DNA from 2 places in the Sanguibacter biliveldensis genome. Region 1 is predicted to be linked to the other one. Evidence: riboswitches for the same ligand, from Rfam matches in the RefSeq annotation. Region 1 holds a riboswitch; the other holds the start of a gene.
The links. Region 1 has a riboswitch for S-adenosylmethionine ahead of SANBI_RS17045 (aminotransferase class V-fold PLP-dependent enzyme). Riboswitches for the same ligand answer to the same signal wherever they lie in the genome.
Positions count from the first base shown of each region.

Region 2: it holds a riboswitch for S-adenosylmethionine, as region 1 does, so the genes downstream of both, SANBI_RS00275 (methylenetetrahydrofolate reductase) here and SANBI_RS17045 (aminotransferase class V-fold PLP-dependent enzyme) in region 1, are expected to answer to the same signal.

Region 1 is NZ_CP138359.1:3,924,611-3,927,997, forward strand. Features, by position in the region: gene SANBI_RS17040 (pentapeptide repeat-containing protein) at 1-276, shown strand, start outside; gene SANBI_RS17045 (aminotransferase class V-fold PLP-dependent enzyme) at 432-1,862, opposite strand; SAM riboswitch class IV at 1,910-2,023, opposite strand; SAM riboswitch class I at 2,134-2,238, shown strand; gene SANBI_RS17050 (rhodanese-like domain-containing protein) at 2,245-2,676, shown strand; gene SANBI_RS17055 (O-succinylhomoserine sulfhydrylase) at 2,683-3,387, shown strand, end outside.
Region 2 is NZ_CP138359.1:58,587-61,973, forward strand. Features, by position in the region: gene metE (5-methyltetrahydropteroyltriglutamate--homocysteine S-methyltransferase) at 1-156, opposite strand, end outside; gene SANBI_RS00275 (methylenetetrahydrofolate reductase) at 168-1,238, opposite strand; SAM riboswitch class I at 1,245-1,350, opposite strand; gene SANBI_RS00280 (PH domain-containing protein) at 1,417-1,956, opposite strand; gene SANBI_RS00285 (glycosyltransferase family 2 protein) at 1,989-2,885, opposite strand; gene SANBI_RS00290 (hypothetical protein) at 2,882-3,387, opposite strand, start outside.

The DNA of each region.
Region 1 (3,387 bases):
CTCCGCGAGGCCCGCCTCGCGGACGTCACCTTCACCGACTGCGTCATCGGAGAGCTCGACCTCTCCTCAGCGCGCGGTACCCGGATGAGCTTTGTCGGGACGCGCATCGCCCAGCTCACCCTGAGCCGGGCGACCCTGACCCGGACCGACCTGCGCGGCGCGGAGCTCGGTCAGCTGACAGGCATCACGGGCCTCAAGGGCACGACGGTCAGCACCGACCAGTTCCTCGACCTCGCTCCGCTGCTCGCGGCACACCTGGGCATCTCGATCCAGTAAGACCAGTCCGCTAGGACGCCCGAGCCCGGCCCCGGCACGGCTCCGCCCCGGCCGGGTGGACCAGCCGGGGCGGAGTGCCGGGCGGGCTCCAGGAGCGCCCGCGGCGGCGAGCACGGCACGCAGCCGTGAGATCGTGACGGTCAGACAGGCAGCGCTCAGGCGTCGACGAGCGATCCTGCACGCGCAGCCGAGGCCTGCGGCTCCGGCACGGGGCCGCAGCCAGCAGCCCCCGCGATGAACCCGGCCGCGGCAGTGGCGATGAGCCCCGAGAGACCCGATCCCTCAGGCAGCGGACGCGGGTCGTCAGCGACGGTCCAGCAGGCGTCGACGATCTCGTAACGAGCGGTCGGGCCGTCAGTCACGTAGGTCTCGAGAGCGGCGACCAGACGGTCGACCTCCTCCTGCGTGGTCCCGACACCGACGCTAGCCCGCACGGCGCCCGAGGCGTAGCCGAGCCGGGCGAGGAGCGGGTGGGCGCAGAACCGACCGTCGCGGACGCCGATACCGTGCTCGGCCGAGAGGTACGCGGCGACGAGGCCCGGGTCGTGCCCGACGACCGAGAAGGTCACCACGCCGACAGGGTCGGACGCGTCGGCCCAGGCCCGGACCACCTGGACGCCCGGGATGGACTCGAGACCGCTCACGAGGCGCTCGCGCAGGTAGGCCTCGTGCGCCTCGAGCGTGCCCGCGGGCAGCGACGCGAGGGTCTCGCAGGCCGCGGCGAGGGCCACGGCGCCGATGACGTTCGGCGAGCCGGCCTCGTGCCGCGCCGGGGCGTTCGTCCACTGCACCTGGTCGAGGTCGACCTGGCGGACGGCTCCACCACCGGCGAGGTAGGGCGTCCCGGCGTCGAGCCAGTCGCGACGTCCCACGAGGGCCCCCGACCCGAAGGGCGCGTAGGTCTTGTGGCCCGAGTAGGAGATGTAGTCGACCCCGGTCTCGGCGAGCGAGAAGCGGCGGTGCGGGACCAGCTGAGCACCGTCGATCGCGACGCGCGTCCCCGCCTCGTGGGCGATCGCGACCACGTCGGCGACAGGCAGCAGCTCGCCGGTGACGTTCGACGCGCCGGTGAGCGCGAGCAGCGCGTAGGGCGCCCGGGCGAGCTCGGCCCGGATCGCCTCGAGGGTCTCGGCCACGGTCTCCGCGCCGTGCAGCACGGTCGCACCGCCGGCCGACCGCTGCCACGGGAGGAGGTTGGCGTGGTGCTCGACGTCGAGGACGAGCACCCGGCCAGGCGTGCCGTCAGCGTCGGCCGGGACGCAGCCGGCGAGCAGGTTGAGCGAGTCTGTCGTGTTGCGCGTGACGACAGTGACGTCGTCGGGCCGTGCACCGACGAAGGCGCCGATGGTCTGGCGCGAGGCCTCGTAGAGGGCCGTCGACACCTGCGAGAGGTAGCCAGCACCGCGGTGGACGGAGGCGTAGAGCGGCAGCACCTGTGTGACGCGGTCGGCGACGGCCTGGAGCGCGGGGGCACTCGCTGCGCAGTCGAGGTTGGCGTAGGTGACCGTCCGGCCGTCGACGAGCGGGACGAGGGTGTCCGAGCCGACGACAGGCAGGCAGGACTGGGCTTCAGGGGTGGCAGACATAGATCCTCCAGGACGTGGTGGGGATCGACGCACCTGGGTTCGACCGATTCCCGCGCTTGCCGGAGACCATCTGGTTCCGGCCAGGTCGTCACCCGGGGCACCCCACCGCGGAGGAGGGTTGCCGGCCAGCAAACCGGGGTTACACGCTGGCACTCATGACCTGCGTCAAGGATTGGCGAGGTTTTCGGGGGTGTCAATCAGCGAGCGCAGTCTGTCTTGCATGCTGGACGGGCTGTCTCATTCTGGGGGTCGAGGGCGATGCTCAGAGGGACAACCATCCAGAGCGGCTGAGTGACCTGGCACGACGACGCCGCAGCAACCCCTCCGACGAGCTCGACGTCGGGGCGAGGGTGCTACCGCCACGGACCGATGGAGGCATGACATGAGCTACGCAGGCGACCTCACCCCGCAGCAGGCCTGGGACCTGCTCGAGACCACCCCCGACGCCGTCCTCGTCGACGTGCGCACAGTCGGCGAGTGGCAGCAGATCGGCGTCCCCGACCTCTCCCCGCTCGATGGTGACCGCGAGGTCGTCTTCACCGAGTGGGCGACGGCCTTCGGCCCCAACCCGCGCTTCCTCGACCAGCTGGCCGAGGCTGGCCTCACACCCGGCGACGGCCGCCCGGTGATCTTCCTGTGCCGCTCGGGCAACCGGTCGATCGGTGCGGCTGTCGACGCGACGGCAGCCGGCTTCGGTCCGTCGTACAACGTGCTCGAAGGTTTCGAGGGCGACACGGACCTCTCCGGCGGGCGGACCGTCAACGGCTGGCGCCTGCGCGGCCTGCCGAGCACCACCTACACCGCTGGGGAGTGAACGAGGATGTCGACCACCCCTGACGCCCCGGCCGGCGCTTCGGCCGCGACCGCACCGACCGTCCCGTCATCCGACCCGACCCGACCTCCGCGCACTGTCCGTGCCGCGACCGCTGCTGTCCGCGGTGGCCAGGTCCGCTCCGAGTTCCAGGAGACCTCTGAGCCGATCTACCTCACCCAGGGCTACGTCTACGCGCAGGCCGCCGACGCCGAGGCGGCCTTCAAGGGCGAGACCGACCGCTTCATCTACTCCCGCTACGGCAACCCGACGGTCCACATGTTCGAGGAGCGTCTGCGGCTCCTCGACGGCGCCGAGGCCTGCTACGCGACGGCGACAGGCATGTCCGCAGTCTTCACCTCCCTCGCGGCCCTCGTGAAGTCCGGGTCCCGTATCGTCTCGGCCCGCGCGCTCTTCGGCTCGACCGTGGTGATCTTCGACGAGATCTTCGCCGACTGGGGAGTCACCGTGGACTACGTCGACGGCCACGAGACCGAGCAGTGGGAGGCGGCCCTGGCCACCCCGGCCGACGTCGTCTTCTTCGAGACCCCGTCCAACCCGATGCAGGACATCGTCGACGTCGAGCGCGTCTGCGAGCTCGCGCACGCCGCCGGCGCTGTCGTCGTCCTCGACAACGTCTTCGCGACGCCGATCCTGCAGAAGCCCTTCGAGCTCGGCGCCGACGTCGTGGTGTACTCGGCGACCAAGCACATC
Region 2 (3,387 bases), 450 kb from region 1:
CTGGTCGGCGTCGATGCGGCCGGCCCAGAAGGACTCGACGGCCTTCTTGAGCTCGCGGCGCGGCCCGATGCGGGGGTAGCCGAGAATGGTCGCCGCCGGGAATGCGGCAAAGGTCGGGTTCTGCTGGTCAGAGCTGAGCTCAGTACGTGTCGTCATGGGTCATCCCTCTAGATCAGTGCTGCGGTTGGTTGGGATGCGCCGACCCACGGCCCGCTGGCCAGGTCGGGACCAGCGTCGGCAGGTGCCGGGTGCGCTGGTCCGCCGCCGAGGTGTACGCCCTCGAGCAGGTCTAGTGCGGCTTCGTGCTTGTTGAAGGTGTAGACGTGCAGGCCCGGGGCTCCGGCTGCGAGGACGGCCTCGGCCAGCTCGACCGACGCCCGGATGCCGCGGGCGTGCCGGGCTGCGGGGTCGGCGAGGGACTCGAGGTCGCGGACGAGGGCCCTCGGGGCGGGGACGCCCGTGAGGGTCTCGACCCGGGCGAGACGCGCCGGGTCGGTCATGGGGAGCAGGCCGGCGAGGATCGGGAGGGTGACTCCCGCGCGCCGGGCCTCGTCCACGAAGCCGACATAGCTGTCGGCCTCGTAGAACAGCTGGGTGATCGCGAAGTCGGCGCCGGCCTGCTGCTTCTCGAGCAGCCGCTGCACCTCCTGCGACCGCGTGGTGCCGGCCGCCGCGTTGCCGTCGAGGAAGGTCGCGACGGCGATGGTCAGCGGACGGGCGGCCGAGCGCAGGGCGGACGAGGGGTCGTCCGCGCAGCGCTGGGCCTCGACCTCGCGGAGCAGCGCCACGAGCTCGTCGCTCGAGTTGATGCCCTGCGGGTGCGGGCGCCAGTCGGGCTGGTCGCGCGGGGGGTCGCCGCGGAGCGCGAGGAAGCTGCGGACACCCTCGGCGAGGAACTCGTCGATCACCTCGGCGACGTTGTCGCGGGAGGCGCCGACGCAGGTGAGGTGCGCGATCGGCAGCACGGGGGCGTGCTCGAGGATGCGCCTCACGACGGTCTGCGCGGTGGTCCGGTCTCCGCCTGCTGCGCCGTAGGTGACCGACACGAAGTCGGGCCTGGCGGCGATCAGGTGGTCGACGGTGCTCCAGAACTTCGGCGCCGCGGCAGGGTTGCGGGGCGGCATGAGCTCGAAGGAGATCGTGGGGCGCTGCCGTGCCGGGCGCGCTGCTGGCCGCCCCGGCGGGGCGGTCGCGGAGCCGCCCCCGGCGGGGGTCGGTGGGACGTCGGAAGCCGTCATGAGTTCACTCCATCGGACCTGGCGTTAGCACCCGCACCCATCAGGAGGCTTCCATAGTGGGGGGTTGCTGCGGTGTCGTCGAGCCAGGACTCTCAACCGCTCTGGATGGTGTCCCCGAATCTAGACGGCATCCATCAGGCGGTCCAGGTTCTGCCCGAGGGGTGAGACGAGCGTCTCGTCAGCGGAGACGGCGTCGGGGCTCGCGGGGCGGGAACTCGCCGTCGTCCGAGCCGTCGTCGGCCGAGAAGAGCAGGTCGTGGAGGACCACCTGGACCTGCTCGACCCGCGGGACGTCGTGCAGCGTGACCCCCGCCTTGTCCGTCGCGTCCGAGATGACGAGCGTGCCGCAGCCGAGCAGGCGGTCGGTGAGGCTCTTCTCGTAGGACACGTCGTTGATGCGGTAGAGCGGGATGTCCCGACCCGTGCGCGTGAGGATGCCGCTGCGGGTGATGAGCCGGCGGTTGGTCACCGTGTAGCGCGAGGTCACCCACCGCAGGAAGGGCAGCAGCACCCAGCCGACGAGGACCACGAGCAGCACCACACCACCCGCGAGCAGGATCCAGCCGCGCGCGGAGCTCTCCGGGAGCAGCACGACGAGGGCGACCGCGGCCGCGAGGAGCACGACGAAGAGCGCGATCGCCCCGAACAGCGCCTTGACGTGGGTGCGGAGGTTGAGGACGACGTGCTCGCCCTCGGCGAGAGTGCTCTGGATTCCCATGCCGGAATCTTCGCACCGCTCGCCCCCCGGCACTATCCCCGGTCGGGAGCGGGATCGAGCATCCGGTCGGGTGGCGCCGCGACGGCCGGCTCGGGTGTGACGGTCTGCTCGGGTGTGACGGCCGGTCCGGGTGTGACGGCCGGTTGCGGTGCGACAGCCCGCTCAGGTGCGGCGGGGAGCTGGCGGGCTGTCGAGATCCTGTGCGTCCAGCGCTCCCACGGCGGGCTGACGGCCCAGTTCACCTCGAGGGTGCGCCGGGCCCAGCGGAACCGGCGGGCCAGGCTCGCCGGCGACTGGAAGGTCCGGCCGGAGACCCCGACGGTCAGCGCGCGGTCGTACCTGACGCGCGCCGAGCTGCCGAGCTGGAAGCTCAGGTCGGTGTCGTCGTGCACCTGCGGGTCGTCCCTGTGCACCAGGTGCCTCACGCCGTGCCACGCGGAGACGCGCAGCGCCATGTTCGAGCCCCACAGCGGCACGTTCGCGACGGCTGCGCGCATCCCCCAGAAGTACCCGCGCATGTAGAAGACGCGCGCGAGGTGGCCGCGCACGGGCGGGAGGTCGTAGAAGGTCCCGGCGCCCGTCACCGCGCTGAGCGTCGGGTCGGCGTCGAAGACCGACGCGATCCGCGCGAGCCAGTCGCCCGGGGGCAGGCTGTCCGCGTCGCACCGCGCGATGATCCCGCCCTCGACGGCGTCGTAGCCCCGGGACGCCGCGGCCGGGATGCCGACGCTGTCCTCACGGACGACGCGAGCCCCGGCAGCCCGGGCGACCTCGGCTGTCGCGTCGGTCGAGGCGTTGTCGACGACGACCACCTCGAAGGGCGGGTGCGACTGGCGCGCGAGCGCGTCGAGGCACCGCGCGAGGTGCGCCGCGTCGTCCCGTGCGGGGACCACGACGGTGATGTCCGCAGCGCCGGGCCGGCGGGTCACGAGCGCCTCGCGAGGACGAGGCCTGCGACGAGGGCCCCGAGGGTGCCGACGGCGAGGTCGGAGACCGTGTCCGTGTAACCGACGTTGATCGAGCCGTCGACGTAGGTAGCGCCCGCCCACTCGCCGATCTCCCACAGCAGCGCCAGCAGGGAGCCGAGCCCCGTCACCGAGACGACGACGCCGAGCCTGGGGCGGCGCAGCGACGCCTCGCCGGGGCCGGAGACAGCGCCTGCGCGGCGCAGGACGAGCCAGACGAGCGCCGCGAGGGCCGCGGTGGCGACCAGGTGCATGACGAGGTCGAGCCACGGCACCGCCTCGTAGAGGTCGAGGAGCCCGGCCCACGCGGCGGCCGAGAGCACCAGGCCGAGCGCGGGGTCCCCGTAGCCGTGCAGGCCGAGGGCGCGCGGGACGACCGAGCCCAGCAGGACGAGGGACAGCAGCGCTGCGCCGACAGGGCCGTAGAGGACTGCGCCGACGACGATGCTCGCAGCGACGAGCGCAC